DNA from 2 places in the Streptomyces sp. NPDC043876 genome. Region 2 is predicted to be linked to the other one. Evidence: riboswitches for the same ligand, from Rfam matches in the RefSeq annotation. Region 2 holds a riboswitch; the other holds the start of a gene.

Region 1 (7,648 bases), on a different contig from region 2:
TCGCCTTGGCCAGGGCGGGGTCGGGGTGGGCGGCGGCGAGGGCCACGAGCACCTGCACGGTGCGCGGGTGCCCGACGGCGCGGACCTCGTCCAGCAGCCGGGGCACGGTGGTGCGCACGGCCGAGTCGAGGTGGCGGGCCAGCAGCTCCGCCTCGCCGTGGTCGGCGATGGCGGCCGCGGTGTCGACCCACAGCCAGGTCGACTCCTCCCGGGTGAGCACTTCCTGGGCCTCGTCCGGGTCGACCCCGTCGTGCTCGGCGAGCCAGAGCAGGGCGTAGGGGCGCAGCGCGGGCTCGCGGACCGCGGCGCGGACCTCGGGCTCGGCGGGGGCGCCGACCACGCGCAGCGCCTCGAAGGCCAGGCCGCGCAGCAGCGCGTCCTCGCCGCGGGCGGCGTGCAGCAGCTCGCTGACGGCGTGTCCGACGGGCCGGGCGGCGAGCCAGGCCTGGTATTCGGCGCGGGCCGGGCCGGGCGTGAGCCGGGCACAGCCGTGCAGCATGGCCGCGGCGGACTGCTCGATGTTCCCGGCGGTGCTCTGGGCGGCCACGCAGATCTGTTCCAGCTTGACCCAGACCGCCCAGCTGCCGAGCGGGGTGAGCGCGGCCATCGCGGGGCCCAGCGTGACGGCGTCCACGGCGGCCAGGCCGCCCAGCGCCCAGCGCAGCAGGCGGGCGAGCGGGACGGGCCGGTCGGCGGCGCGCGCGGGGGCGGCGGCGCTCGGGCCGCCGAGGCCGGCGGCGCCCGCCCCGGAGGCGGCGTCGTAGGGCACTTCGCAGCGCTCGTCGCGCAGTTCGACGACGCGCTGGCCGAGCAGGTCCAGCAGGGCGGGGACGGTCACGGGTCCGGCGGAGAGCTGGAGGAGGGAGAGGACCTGGGGCATCGACTCGACCACTTCGGCGACGGCCGAGGGGGCGATGTCGGCCGGGGCCGGGTGGACGAGCGACCAGGCGTCGAAGAGGGCGACCCAGCCGCGCAGGACGGCCGTGTCGTCGCGGTCCCAGGCGCGCAGGCGCCAGCCGGGGCGGGCGTGTCCGCCGTGCACCTCGACGAGTCCGGCGAGCCGGGCGCGGTCCCAGCCCACCTGGATCTGGCCGTGCGTCAGACCCAGCTGCCGGGCGGCCCGTTCGACGTCGGCGGCGGGCAGTGCGCCCGCCGGGGCGGGCCGGGACCCGTCCGCGACGCCGAGGTGGTGCTCGGCCCAGCGGGCCAGGCGCACGGCGTCCGCCAGGGAGGCGCGGGCCCGGTTCGCGAGGTCGGGCGCGGCGGGGGTACCGGCGGGCGGGCGGGGGGCCGGCCGGGTGCTCCGGTCCGTCACCGCCTTGCGGGCCGTGGCGACGGAGCGCGGAGAGACGAGTCGGAGTCTGGAGTCGCGAGCCAACTGCTCATCAGGCTTTCGGGACGTCACGGAAGCAGTCTCGCCCGTCACGGCCCGAAAGCCCAAACGGAACCGGCCGTTACCGCCGGACACCGAGGGGTCATACCGGGGCAAAGCCGCCTTCGCGCCACGGTGGCTACATCAGCGGGGTCAGGAACCGGCGCAGGCCCTCCTCGTACTCCGCGGGATCCGCGTTCCACATCGCGCCGTGCGGGGCGTCCCGGACGGTCCGCAGGGTGACGAGGTCCGGGCGCGCGGCGGCGAGGCGGCGCGAGGGCTCCCAGGGCGCGAGGGTGTCCTCGGGCCCGTGGAAGATCAGTACGGGCATCCGCAGTGCCGCCGGGTCGGCGCCCGGCGGCCGCCGGCCGGCCCGCAGCCCGGTGCGCCCCTCGGCGGCCCGCACGGCGAGCGGGAGGACCGCGGCCGGGGTCCCGCGGGCGGCGGCGAGGCGCTCCAGGGTGGTGCGCCAGTCCAGCACCGGGGAGTCCAGGATCAGCCCGGAGATCCGGTCGGCGAGGGCGGAGCGCTCGGCCGCGAGCAGGGCCATGGTGGCGCCGGTGGACCACCCGTACAGGACGACCCGGCGGGCGCCGAAGCGCAGGGCGTAGCGGATCGCCGCGTCCAGGTCGCGCCACTCCGACGCGCCGAGGTGGCCGACGCCGTCCGGCGGGACGGGGGCTCCGAGGTCGCCGCGGTAGGCGAGGTCGAGGACCGGCAGCCGGTGGCGGTGCAGGAAGGGCATGACCACCATGGGGTGTTCGCGGGTGCCGCCGAGCCCGTGCGCGGTGATCACCCAGGTGTCGCGGGCGCCGGGCACGAACCAGGCGGGCAGGGCGCCCAGCTCCCCGGGGACGTCCACGTCGGCGTGGTCGAGGCCGAGGGCGGCGCGCGGGTTGCCGGCGTGGATCTGCGGGGTGAGCAGGACCCGGGTGCCGGGGGCGAGGGAGCCGTGGGTGACCCCGACCAGGCGCCGGACGACGGTGTCCGGGTCGTGCGGGGCGTCGGGCAGGACGGCCCCGACGACCGCGTGCACACCGGGCGCGGCCAGGCCGTACGTACCGGGCCACAGGGAGGCGAGGGACCGGGTCAGGGCGACGCGGTCCGCGGTGGCGGAGTGGACGACGAGCTTCGGTCCGCCGGGCAGCGGGCGGCCGGGTTCGGTCCGCAGGGCGGCGTCGGCGGCGTACCGGCCGGCGGCGACGGCGGCCACCCCGGCGGCAGCGGCCAGTCCGGCGGCGGTGAGGGCGGCGGTGACGGCCGCTGCCGTCGTGGTTGCGGGGGGCACCGCTCCAGTGTCGGCCGGGGCGGCGGGCCCGGCCAGTGGAGGCGGTCGTTCCGGTGACCGGGGACGCGCGCCGGGCGGGCGTGATCCGGGTCTCACCCGGGGTCCCGGACGCACGCGACGGCGGGGTGGGAGACCCCCGGTCGGCCGGGGGTCCATCCAGCCCCTGACGTGCGTAAACAGGTGCATCAGCGGTCCAATGGGGACGAGCGCGGCGAACCGTCCCCGGATCGGTACACCGCTCCGCCCGGTCCAGTTCATCTTCCGTTCACTCAGGTTGCCTACGGTCGGCGAGCCACTGACGTCAAACAGAAGCCTGGGTAAATGGAGCACATAACGCTTCTCCTCGGGATCGTGATCATTACCGCTCTCGTGTTCGACTTCACGAACGGTTTCCACGACACGGCCAACGCGATGGCCACCACCATCTCGACCGGCGCACTCAAGCCCAAGACGGCGGTGGCCATGTCCGCCGTGCTGAACCTCGTCGGCGCGTTCATGTCCGTGGAGGTCGCCAAGACGATCTCCAAGGGCCTGGTCAACGAGCAAGGCATCCAGCCGGAGGTCATCTTCGCCGCGCTGGTCGGCGCCATCCTCTGGAACCTCGTCACCTGGCTGGTCGGCCTGCCGTCCAGTTCCTCGCACGCCCTGATGGGCGGCCTGGTCGGTGCGGCCGTCGCCTCCGCCGGTCTCGGCGCCGTCAACGGCGGCACGCTCGTCACCAAGGTGCTGCTCCCCGCGGTCGCCGCGCCCATCGTGGCCGGAGTGGCCGCGATGCTGGCCTCGCGGCTCACCTACAAGGTGGGCAAGAACGTCGACGAGAAGACCTCGGCCAAGGGCTACAAGGCCGGTCAGATCGCCTCGGCCGGACTCGTCTCCCTGGCGCACGGCACCAACGACGCGCAGAAGACCATGGGCATCATCACCCTGGCGCTGGTCGCCGGCGGTGCGCTCGCCCCCGGCTCCAACCCGCCGGTCTGGGTCATCTTCTCGGCCGGCATGGCGATCGCGATGGGCACCTACCTGGGCGGCTGGCGCATCATCCGCACCATGGGCAGCGGCCTGACCGACCTCCAGCCGCAGCAGGGCTTCGCCGCCCAGACCTCGGCCGCCAGCGTCATCCTGGCCTCCTCCAGCCTCGGCTTCTCCCTCTCCACCACCCACGCCTGCTCCGGCGCGGTCATGGGTGCGGGCCTGGGCCGCAAGGGCGGCGTGGTCCGCTGGTCCACCGCCAGCCGGATGTTCATCGCCTGGGGCCTGACCCTGCCGGCCGCCGCCCTGGTGTCCGCGGGCGCCGAGCTCGTCATGCGGACCGGTGACGTCGGCGTGGCCGCCGTCGCGCTCTTCCTCGTCGGCTCCTGCGTCGCCATCTGGCTCGTCTCGCGCCGCCAGGTCGTCGACCACACCAACGTGAACGGCACGCCGGACGCCCCGGCCGAGGCTCCCGGCGTGGTCACCACCGCGATCGCCGCCGTCGTCGTTCCGCCGCTCGCGGGCACCACCGCCGCGGTCACGGACGAGGCCTTCAAGGCGACCATCCCCACCCCGGCACCGGCCGCTCCCCCGGCCCCGGCGGCTCCCGCCGCCGCGGTCTGACCCACAGAGGAATCGGCAGTATGAAGATCGACTGGGCAGCACTCGGCTCCGTGTTCGGCGTCAGCCTCTCCGCCACCGTCGCCCTCGTGACCCTGTTCACCCTGGGCATCGTGGGCCTGTCGAAGCACGAGGCCGCGACCGGCCGGGGCGGCGCCGCCCACCTGGCACGCACCGGCGCCTACGCCTGCTTCTCGCTCTGCGCGGTGGCCGTCGGCTACGCGATCTACCTGATCGTCAGCTGACGCCGCGCGGCCACCCCCGCGCGTCCCACCCGCCCCAGCACGTCCGAAAGCTCCCTCCGGCCCACCGCCGGGGGGAGCTTTCGCAGGTCAACGGCAAGTTGACGGGCGTTCGCGGGGCGTGGTGGACTGCCGGAGCCAACACGGCGGCATGAAGAGGAAGTCCGGTGCGAATCCGGCGCGGTCCCGCCACTGTCACCGAGGAGCCGACGGCTCCCCGGAAGCCAGGAACTCTCGCCACCGGACACGTCGAACCAGGGCGCGGACCCTGAGTGAGGACCTACCTGCCACATGCGTGCCGATCGCGTTTTCGCGTACGGCGCGACGGCCGGCCTGATCGGCGACCGGATCCTCGGTGATCCGCGCCGCGGGCATCCCGTCGCCGCCTTCGGGCGGACCGCCGCCACCGTCGAACGGGCCCTGTGGGGCCACAGCCGGGCCCGGGGCGCCCTGCACGCCCTGGTGTGCGCGGGGGGCGCGGCCGCCGTCGGCGCGCTCGGCGCCCGCGCCGTGCGCTCCCGGCCCGCCGCCGCCCGCATCGCCCTGACCGCCGCCGCCACCTGGGCGGTGGTGGGCGGCACCTCGCTGGGCCGCGAAGCCCGGGCCATCGGGGGCGCCCTGGCCGCCGGGGACACCGAGGTGGCCCGGGAGCGGCTGCCGCACCTGTGCGGACGCGACCCGCAGGCCCTGGACGAGCAGCAGATCGCCCGCGCCGTCGTGGAGTCCGTCGCCGAGAACACCTCGGACGCCGTCGTCGGCGCGCTGGTCTGGGGCGCCCTGGCGGGGGTGCCCGGGTTGCTGTTCTTCCGCGCCGTGAACACCCTGGACGCGATGGTCGGCCACCGCTCCCCGCGCTACCTGCGCTACGGCTGGGCCTCGGCCCGGCTCGACGACGTCGCGGGCTGGCCGGGCGCCCGGCTGACCGCGCTGGCCGCCGTGGCGGCCGGACCCGACCGGCGGGGCGCCGTACGGGCCTGGCGCGCGGACGCCGCCGCCCACCCCAGCCCGAACGCCGGCCCGGTGGAGGCCTCCTTCGCGGGCGCGCTCGGGGTCCGCCTCGGCGGGACCCTGGCGTACGCGGGGCGCGTGGAGCACCGGGCGGTGCTGAACGGGGCGGCGGGCCGTCCGGTCGACGCCCCGGACATCGAGCGCGCCGTACGGCTCTCGCGCCGGGTCACCTGGATCTCCCTCGGGGCATGCGTGGCCCTGCGGTCGCTGGTGTCGTCACTGCGCGCGTCACGCCGCGCATCCGGTCGTACGACGAAGGGAAGCGCATGAGCGGCGCACGGCGCGGCGGCGGACTCCTGGTCGCCGGCACCACCTCCGACGCGGGCAAGAGCGTGGTCACCGCGGGCATCTGCCGCTGGCTGGCCCGCCAGGGCGTGAAGGTGGCGCCCTTCAAGGCACAGAACATGTCGCTGAACTCCTTCGTCACCCTGGAGGGCGCCGAGATCGGCCGCGCCCAGGCGATGCAGGCCCAGGCGGCGCGGGTCGAACCCACCGCGCTGATGAACCCGGTGCTGCTGAAACCCGGCAGCGACCGCAGCAGCCAGGTCGTGCTGCTGGGCAAGCCGGTGGGTGAGATGAGTGCGCGCGGCTATCACGGGGGGAGGCAGGAGCAGTTGCTCGGCATCGTCACGGACTGCCTGGAGCAGCTGCGGGGCACGTATGACGCCGTGATCTGCGAGGGGGCGGGCAGTCCGGCCGAGATCAACCTGCGGCGCACGGACATCGTGAACATGGGGATCGCGCGGGCCGCGCGCTTCCCGGTGGTCGTGGTCGGCGACATCGACCGCGGCGGGGTCTTCGCCTCCTTCTTCGGTACGACGGCCCTGCTGTCGCCCGAGGACCAGTCGCTGATCGCGGGGTACCTGGTCAACAAGTTCCGCGGGGACGTGTCCCTGCTGGAGCCGGGCATGGAGATGCTGCGCGGGCTGACCGGGCGGGCGACCTACGGGGTGCTGCCCTTCCGGCACGGGCTCGGCATCGACGAGGAGGACGGCCTGCGGGTCTCGCTGCGCGGCGCCGTACGGGAGTCCGTGGTCGCCCCGCCGGTCGGCGAGGACGTGCTGCGGATCGCGGTGTGCGCGGTCCCGCTGATGTCGAACTTCACGGACGTGGACGCGCTGGCCGCCGAACCGGGCGTCGTGGTGCGGTTCGTGGACCGGGCCGAGGAACTGGCCGACGCCGACCTGGTCGTCGTCCCCGGCACCCGGGGCACCGTGAAGGCGCTGGCCTGGCTGCGCGAGCGCGGGCTCGCCGACGCGCTGGCCCGCCGGGCCGCCGAGGGGCGTCCGGTGCTGGGCGTCTGCGGTGGCTTCCAGGTGCTGGGCGAGTCCATCGAGGACGAGGTCGAGTCCCGGGCCGGGGTCGTCGAGGGGCTCGGGCTGCTGCCCGTGCGGGTCCGCTTCGAGCGGGAGAAGACCCTCGCGCGGCCGAGCGGGAGCGCGCTGGGCGAGAGCGTCCAGGGGTACGAGATCCACCACGGCGTCGCCGATGTGCGGGGCGGCACCCCCTTCCTGGACGGGTGCCGGGTCGGTGAGGTGTGGGGCACCCACTGGCACGGGTCACTGGAGAGCGATGGCTTCCGGCGGGCCTTCCTGCGGGAGGTCGCGCGGGCCGCCGGCCGCCGGTTCGTTCCGGCCCCGGACACGTCGTTCGGCTCCCTGCGGGAGGAGCAGCTGGATCTGCTCGGCGATCTGATCGAGGAGCACGCCGATACCGATGCGCTGCTGCGGTTGATCGAGTCCGGCGCCCCGGCGGGGCTCCCGTTCCTGCCGCCGGGCGCGCCGTGACGGCGCCCCGGGCCCTGCGGGGCTCTCCCCCACCCCGCCCCTTCCCGAAACCGGGCTCCGCCCGGACCCGGTCCTCAAACGCCGGACGGGCTGACACCCTCCGGCCCCGCCCGCGATTGAGGCGCGGGGTCCGGGGCGGAGCCCCGGGTACGGTCCGCACCTTCGAAGGAGTGAGCAACACGTGAGCACCCCCTACCCGTTCACCGCACTGGTCGGTCAAACCGACCTGCGCCTCGCGCTGCTGCTCAACGCGGTGAGCCCCGCGGTCGGCGGCGTGCTCGTGCGCGGCGAGAAGGGGACGGCCAAGTCCACCGCCGTCCGCGCGCTGTCGACGCTGCTGCCGCACGTGGACGTCGTCCCC
Region 2 (7,648 bases):
CACGGCGAACTCTCCCCACGCACCCCAGTCCGCGTCGAAGAGCGCACCCCGGCCGCCGCCTTCTGCCGCTTCGGCGTGCGCGAGGTACCCGGGGTACTGGCTGATCGTCCGGTAGACGGCCTCACCACTGTCGTAGAACGCGCGGGTGAGAGGTCCGGGATCGGCGAGCGGTGAGGTCAGGACGCCGAAGGTGTACAGGGCAAGACGGGGCATGCGTCTCTCCTTGGGGACGGGCCGCTTGATGTGGAGGACGGGGATCGCCGGACGGGGAACTCCTGCGCAACCGTGGGCGATCGCCGCGACCAGGTGAAGGTAACCGCCTGGGCCGGACCTGTCGAAGTTGCGTTTCGCCGCTCCAAGTGGCCTCCCGCACCGGCTGGGCCGCCTTCGGTGCTCGGGCCGTCCGCGCTTCGCGGCGCCGACCGTTTAGGATCGTGTTCACGTCATCGCGTGCCGGTCACCGTCCGGGTGAGGCATGGAGGTGACCGTGAGGTGCCTTACGGAGGCATTCACCCATGTCGGTCGAGTTGAACCACACCATCATCCATTCCCGGGACGGCCGGGAGTCGGCGCAGTTCCTGGCGCACGTCCTCGGACTCGAAGTCGGCGCCGAGTGGGGGCCCTTCATCCCCGTCGGCACCGCCAACGGCGTCACGCTGGACTTCGCCACCGTCCCGTCCGGGACCATCACCCCTCAGCACTACGCCTTCCTGATCTCCGAGGCGGAGTTCGACGCGTCCTTCGCGCGGATCCAGGCCGCAGGCGTCCCGTACTTCGCCGATCCGATGCAGAAGCAGCCCGGCGAGGTCAACCGCAACGACGGTGGCCGGGGCCTGTACTTCCTGGACCCGTCCGGGCACGGAATGGAAATCATCACCCGCCCCTACGGCAGCGGCGCGACCCCGCAGTAAACCGCGCCGGGCGGGTCCGGGGACGGCCGTCCCCGGACCCGCCCGGACCGCCCGCTCACGGCAGATAGACGATGTGCGGCGCCCCCGTCGTCGGGTGGACCTGGATGCGCGTGCGCACGCCGTACACCTCGGCCAGGAGTTCCTCCGTCAGCACCTCGCCCGGCGGCCCCGAGGCCACCGCGCGGCCCGCGTCCAGGACGTACAGCCGGTCGCAGAAGGCCGCGGCGAGGTTCAGGTCGTGCAGGACCAGCAAGGCCGTGGCGGGCAGGTCCCGGACCAGGCGGAGGACGTCCAACTGGTAGCGGATGTCGAGGTGGTTGGTGGGCTCGTCGAGCGCGAGCAGGGCGGGGTCCTGGACGAGGGCGCGGGCCACCAGCGCGCGCTGGCGCTCGCCGCCGGACAGTTCGTCGAAGCGGCGGGCGGCCAGGGCCTCGGCGCCGACCGTCGCCAGCGCTGCGGTGACGCGCCGGGCGTCAGCCGGCCCGTCCTGTTCCCAGAACCGCTTGTGCGGACCACGCCCCATGGCCACCACCTCGCGCACGGTCAGCCCGAAGGTGCCGCTCGCGTCCTGCGGCACGACCGCCACCCGCCGGGCCCGCTCCTTGACGCCCAGAGTGGCCGCGTCCACGCCGTCCAGGAGCACCCGGCCTGCGGTGGGCCGCAAGGTGCCGTAGACGCAGCGCAGCAAGGTGGTCTTGCCGCTGCCATTGGGACCGACCACGCCGACCGTCTCACCGGGGCGGGCGGTGAGGTCGATGCCGCGCAGCAGGGTGTTCCCGTCGACCTCGTAACGTACGGCCTCGGCCCGCAGTTCCAGCGGCGCGGAGGTCACCGGCGCCGTCATCCGGCCACCCCCTCGGAGCGGCCGGAACGCCGCAGCATCCACAGGAAGAACGGCCCGCCGATCAGCGCGGTGACGACGCCGACCGGTATCTCCTCGGGCGCGGCGGCGGTACGGGCGACCAGGTCGGCCAGCGTCAGGAACACGGCCCCGCCCAGCGCGGCCACCGGCAGCAGTGCCCGGTGCCCGGCTCCCACGACCATCCGGGCCGCATGGGGAACCATCAGCCCGACGAACCCGATCGCGCCGCTGAAGGCGACCAGCACCCCGATGACGAGAGAGGCCAGCACGAAGGCGGCGGCCCGGAAGCGTCCGGTGTCGAGTCCCAGGGTGCGCGCGTCCTCCTCCCCCGCGAGCAGCAGGTCGAGCGGCCGGGCGAGGGCGAGCAGCAGTCCGGTCCCCACCGCCAGGACCACGGCGGCCACGGCCAGTTGGTCCCAGCGCGCCCCGCCGAGGCCGCCGAGCGTCCAGAAGAGGATGGACCGGACCTGCTCCGCCCGGGCCGAGAGGACCAGCGCGAGGCTGGTCAGCGCGGAGAGCACGTACTGGACCGCGACGCCGGCGAGGATCAGCCGCCCGGTGGTCATGGCGCCGCCGCGCCGGGCGAGGGCGTACACCGTGACGAGGGCGCCGAGCGACCCGGCGAAGGCGGCGAGGGGCAGGGTGACACTGGTCGCGACGCCCGCCCCGAGGCCGAGCACGATGACGGCCACGGCGCCCGCCGAGGCGCCGGAGGACGCGCCGAGCAGGAACGGATCGGCCAGCTGGTTGCGTACGAGGGCCTGCAGCACGGCGCCCGTCACGGCCAGCCCGGCTCCGACGGCCATGGCGAGCAGCACGCGCGGCATCCGCACGTCCCACACGATGGAGGCGAAGGCGCCGGGACGCGGTCCGGCCAGGACGATGTCCAGCACCCGGCCGGGAGCGATCCGCACCGGCCCCAGGGCCAGGCCCGCCACCGCGCCGCCGACCAGCGCGAGGGCGAGGAGGACGAGGACGAAGGGGGCCCGGCGGCGGTCCGCCGTCACGCGGCGTCGGGGTGCAGCCGGCCGGCCAGGGATGTGACGGCGTCGGCGACGCGCACCCCGAGGACGGCGGAGGACAGCGGAAGGACGACGAAACGGCGGTCCCTGATCGCGGGAACCCGCGCGAGGGCCGGATCGTTCACCAGACGCTGCTTCTTCGCTTCGACGCTCGTCCCGCCGTAGTCGTAGATCAGCACGGTGTCGGGCTCGCGTTCGATGACCTTCTCCCAGGACACGTCGCCGAAGGTGTCCTTGAGGTCGGCGAACACGTTCCTTCCGCCCGCGAGGGAGACGATCTCGTTGCCGATGCCGTTGCCGCCCGAGGTGAAGGCGGCGGCCTCGCCGGAGTCGTAGACGAAGACGTTCGGGCGCGCCTTGTCCTTGACGCGGGCGGTCACCGCGTCGATGCGGCGCTGCTCGTCCTCGATCAGCCTCGCGCCCCGCTCGGGCACGCCGAAGGTGCGGGCGACTTCGGTGATCTCGGTCTTCAGCTGCTCGAACCGGACCGGTCCGGGGGTGCAGTACTCCACGCTGAGCCGGGTGTTGATGCCGCTCTTGCCCAACGCGGCGCGGTCGCGGCCCTGCGCGGCGTCGAAGGCGCTGGAGTAGCCGCCGTAGACGAAGTCGGGGTCGGCGCCGAGGAGCAGCTCCTTCGAGGGGTACTCCTTCGCCAGCACCTTGATCTTGTCGTAGGCCGGCCGGTAGGCGGGCAGGACGGCGTCGTCGAGGTAGGCGGTGCCCGCCATCCGGTCCCCGAGGCCGAGGGCGAGCAGCATTTCGGTGGCGTGCTGGTTCATGGCGACGGCGCGGCGGGGCGGCGCCTTGTACGTCGTCGTCACACCGCAGTTGGTCACGGTGGACGGGAATCCCCCGCTCCCGGGGGCGGCCGCCGACCGGGTGGTTCCGTCCGGCGCGACGCCGTCGCGGGCCCCTTCGTCCGGGGTGGCGGCGCAGGCGGCGAGCGGTATCAGGAGCGCCAGGGCGGCGAGCGGGCTGAGCGCGCGCAGGGCGGCGCGGAAACGCGGCATGGCGAAGCCTCTCCGGGGGATCCTCGTCCCCTGGTCGAAGTGAAGAGGCGGCGCGTCAGTGTCTGACTCCCGGGCCGCGAGGGCCCGGTCACAGTGGCGGGACCGTACCGGTTTCACACCGGTTTCCTGGTCCGCGCCGCCCGGGTAACCCGGCCGAGTCTGCCAGACCGGCCGCGCCCGGGCCATCGGCGGGGCGCGTCGGCACCACGCGAAAGCCCAGGGGGAGCGGGCTCCCACCTGGGCTGTGGCGGATCTTCTTCGTGCAGGGGCGGCAGGACTCGAACCTACGGCATTTGGTTTTGGAGACCAACGCTCTACCAACTGAGCTACGCCCCTCCGGTGGAACCAGCTTCGCACGCGGCGGGCGGATGATCCAATCACTTCCACGATGTGGTCGCCCGGCCCGTGGGAACCACGCGGGTGGCGGGGCACGGAGAAGGGACGGATGGTGGAGGTGTCCCGTGCCCGAGGAGGTCCCGCCGTGCGCCGTCTCCGGTCCCCCCTGGCCACCCTCGCGCTCGCCGTACCGGTCCTGCTCGGTCTCGGCGCCGGGCCGGGGACGACGGCCGCCGGACTCATGGCGACGGCCGCCGCCGGGCCCGGGGCAACCACCGTCAGCGGGCCCGTGGCGACGGCCGCCACCGACCCCACCGGCGAGACCATCGCGCTCCGCGGCAACCGCCCGGGCGAGCTGCTCGACGTCACCCTCGTCGCCGTGACCGACCCGGCGGCCCCGCGCGCCGCGCACGCCCTGCGGGATCCGGCCGGGCGCCTCGTCGCGGTCGAGTTCCGCCTGCTCAACACCGGTACAGCCGCTTACGCCGACCCGCCGCGCAGCGGCTCGTACCTCCTGGACGCCGACGGTGAGCGCCATCCCGGCGTGGCGTTGCCGACGACGGCCGGGGCCGAGTTCCCCGAAGGACGGTCCCTGGCGCCCGGCGACTCCGCCACCGGCTGCGTCACCTTCGAACTGCCGCAGGACGCCCGCGCCTCGGCCGTGCAGTTCGCACTGAACAGCGGGTCCGCCGACGACATCGGCCAGTGGAGCCTGCCCTGAGCCGGACCGCCGGCCGCCCGACCCCGCGGCACGTACGCCACCTGCACCCCTGACCACGCCCGCCACCCGCGCCCTTGACCACATCGGCCGCCCGCCCCCTTGACCACTCTGGTCCAGACCAATAGCTTCCGGATGCACAGCACGCGCACAGCACGGCTCAGGAGCACCACTCCCCGCATCCGCAAAGGAAGCCCATGCGCCGCAGTACGCTCGGCAGGCTGGCCGCCGCCGCCTGTTCCCTGTCCCTCCTGGCGGCCATCGCGCCCGCCGCAGGAGCCGCCACCGCCCCTTCCGAGGGCGGCTCCGGTCACGGACGCGCCTACCACCGCGTCGGATACTTCACCCAATGGGGCGTCTACGGACGCGACTTCCAGGTCAAGAACCTCGAAACGGGCGGCGCCGCCGCCAAGCTCACCCACGTCAACTACGCCTTCGGCAACATCGGCGCGGACGGCACGTGCTTCACCGGCAACGTCCCCGGCGAGGCCGACGCCTGGGCGGACTACGGCCGTCCGCTCGACGCCGCGGGCTCGGTCGACGGCGTGGCCGACACCTGGGACCAGCCGCTCGCCGGCAATTTCAACCAGCTGCGCGAGCTGAAGGCCCGGCATCCGGGCCTCAAGGCACAGATCTCCCTGGGCGGTTGGAGCTGGTCCACGCACTTCTCGGACGCCGCCCGGACACCCGCCTCGCGCAAGGCGCTCGTCGCGTCCTGCATCGACCTCTACATCAAGGGCAATCTGCCGCAGGACGGTGCCCGCGGCGGCGCGGGCGCGGCCGCGGGCCTCTTCGACGGGATCGACCTCGACTGGGAGTGGCCGGGGTCGGCCGGGGACACCGACACCACCCACCGCCCGGAGGACAGGCGCAACTTCACGGCGCTGGTCCAGGAGTTCCGTACCCAGCTCGACGCCTACGGGCGGACCCAGAAGAAGAAGTACCAGCTGACCGCCTTCGTCCCGACCGCCCCCGCCAAGATCGACGCGGGCTTCGAGGTCCCGAAGATCATGCGGAACCTGGACTTCGTCACGCTCCAGGGTTACGACTTCCACGTCTCCGGCGAGAAGACCACCGCCCAGCAGTCGGCCCTGTACGCGCGGAACGACTTCAGCGTCGACGGGACGGTGGACGCGTGGCTGCGGCGCGGGGCACCCGCGGGCAAGCTGGTCATGGGCATGCCTTTCTACGGTCAGGGCTGGACCGGGGTCACCGGCGGCGGCGACGGCATGGGCCGCCCGGCGACCGGGCCGGCGCCCGCGACGTGGTCCGCCGGGTACGAGGACTACAAGGCGCTGAGGAAGCTGGCCGACTCCGGCGCGTACACCCTGCACCGGGACCGCCGGGCGGGCAGCGCGTGGCTCTTCGACGGCACGACGCTGTGGACCTACGACGACCCGCAGGTGCTGCGCACCAAGACGGCGTACATCCGCGAGCACGGCCTCGGCGGCGCGATGTTCTGGTCGCTGGACGGCGACACGGCGGACGGCGAGCTGATGACGGCCGTGGACCGGGGGCTGCGCGGCCACTGACCCGACGGCCGGCGGGGGCCCCGGGTGGCGCGAACCGACACCCGTCCGGCACCGGCCCCCGCCCCGGGAGAGGGTCCCCCGACCGGCCGCGCGGCCGGCCCCGGGGTCCCTCCGTCGGCCCCTTCCATCGGCCCCCCGTGCGCCCCCCGCCCCCTTGTGCGAGAGAGTGCTCACCGATAAGTGTTATCGGGGCCCCGCTCGGCGGTCTCCCAGGTATTGGGCACCATCGACCGCCGGTACGGACAGGGATCATCACATGAGTACTCAGCACATCGCAGCGCTGGTGTCGGCCGCCCGCGCGGGCGATCCGGGGGCGCAGGACGAACTCGTCGGCGCGCACCTGCCGCTCGTCTACAACATCGTCGGCCGGGCCCTGAACGGCTCCGTAGACGTGGACGACGTGGTCCAGGACACCATGCTGCGCGCCCTCGACGGCCTGGGCGGGCTGCGCTCCGACGAGAGCTTCCGGTCGTGGCTGGTGGCGATCGCGATGAACCGGGTACGGGCGCACTGGCAGGCCCGCAGCACCGGACCCGACGCGAGCGGGCTGGAGGCGGCGCGGGAACTGGCCGATCCCGGCGCCGACTTCGTGGACCTGACCGTCGTCCAGCTGAACCTCACCGGGCAGCGGCGCGAGACGGCACGGGCCACGCGCTGGCTGGAGCCGGACGACCGGGCGCTGCTGTCGCTGTGGTGGCTGGAGTGCGCGGGGGAACTCACCCGGGCGGAGGTCGCGGCGGCGCTGGAGCTGTCCCCGCAGCACACCGCGGTCCGCGTGCAGCGGATGAAGGCGCAGCTGGAGTCCGCGCGGGTGGTCGAGCGGGCGCTGGACGCCCAGCCGCCGTGTGAGGCCCTGCGCGCCGTGGCGGCCGGCTGGGACGGGCTGCCGTCGGCGCTGTGGCGCAAGCGAATAGCGCGGCACGCGCGGGAGTGCGTGCGCTGCGCGGGCCTGTGGAACGGCCTCGTCCCGGCGGAGGGGCTGCTGGCCGGGCTGGCGCTGGTCCCCGTGTCGGCGGCGGTGCTGGCCGCGGTCCGCCAGGCGAGCACGGTTCCGGCCGCGTTCGCGTACGACGCTCCCTCCCCCGGCGCCGCGAAGGGCCCGGGGGCGCACGCGGCCGGTGCGCGCCATGACGCGGGCCGCGGTGCGTCCCGCAAGCGGCGGCGCACGCGCCGCAGGGTCATCGCGGGCGGTGTGGTCGTTGCCTGTATGGCCGGTGGTGGGGCGCTGTACCTCGGGGGCGCGCTGCCCGGCTCGGG

Evidence for each region. Region 2 has a riboswitch for cobalamin ahead of AC0693_RS10230 (ABC transporter substrate-binding protein). Riboswitches for the same ligand answer to the same signal wherever they lie in the genome.
Region 1: another riboswitch for cobalamin. It lies ahead of AC0693_RS32555 (cobalamin biosynthesis protein); the one in region 2 lies ahead of AC0693_RS10230 (ABC transporter substrate-binding protein).

The regions. Positions count from the first base shown of each region.
Region 1 covers NZ_JBWKDV010000013.1:51,353-59,000, forward strand. Annotated here, with positions in the region: gene AC0693_RS32535 (hypothetical protein) at 1-1,405, opposite strand, end outside; gene AC0693_RS32540 (alpha/beta hydrolase family protein) at 1,512-2,660, opposite strand; gene AC0693_RS32545 (inorganic phosphate transporter) at 2,982-4,253, shown strand; gene AC0693_RS32550 (hypothetical protein) at 4,274-4,495, shown strand; cobalamin riboswitch at 4,601-4,748, shown strand; gene AC0693_RS32555 (cobalamin biosynthesis protein) at 4,784-5,770, shown strand; partial or broken gene AC0693_RS32560 (cobyric acid synthase) at 5,767-7,407, shown strand; gene AC0693_RS32565 (putative cobaltochelatase) at 7,469-7,648, shown strand, end outside.
Region 2 covers NZ_JBWKDV010000003.1:179,323-186,970, reverse strand. Annotated here, with positions in the region: gene AC0693_RS10250 (DUF3291 domain-containing protein) at 1-213, opposite strand, end outside; gene AC0693_RS10245 (VOC family protein) at 516-911, shown strand; gene AC0693_RS10240 (ABC transporter ATP-binding protein) at 967-1,755, opposite strand; gene AC0693_RS10235 (FecCD family ABC transporter permease) at 1,752-2,813, opposite strand; gene AC0693_RS10230 (ABC transporter substrate-binding protein) at 2,777-3,805, opposite strand; cobalamin riboswitch at 3,842-3,974, opposite strand; tRNA gene AC0693_RS10225 (tRNA-Trp) at 4,069-4,141, opposite strand; gene AC0693_RS10220 (DUF4352 domain-containing protein) at 4,287-4,862, shown strand; gene AC0693_RS10215 (glycoside hydrolase family 18 protein) at 5,057-6,391, shown strand; gene AC0693_RS10210 (sigma-70 family RNA polymerase sigma factor) at 6,648-7,648, shown strand, end outside.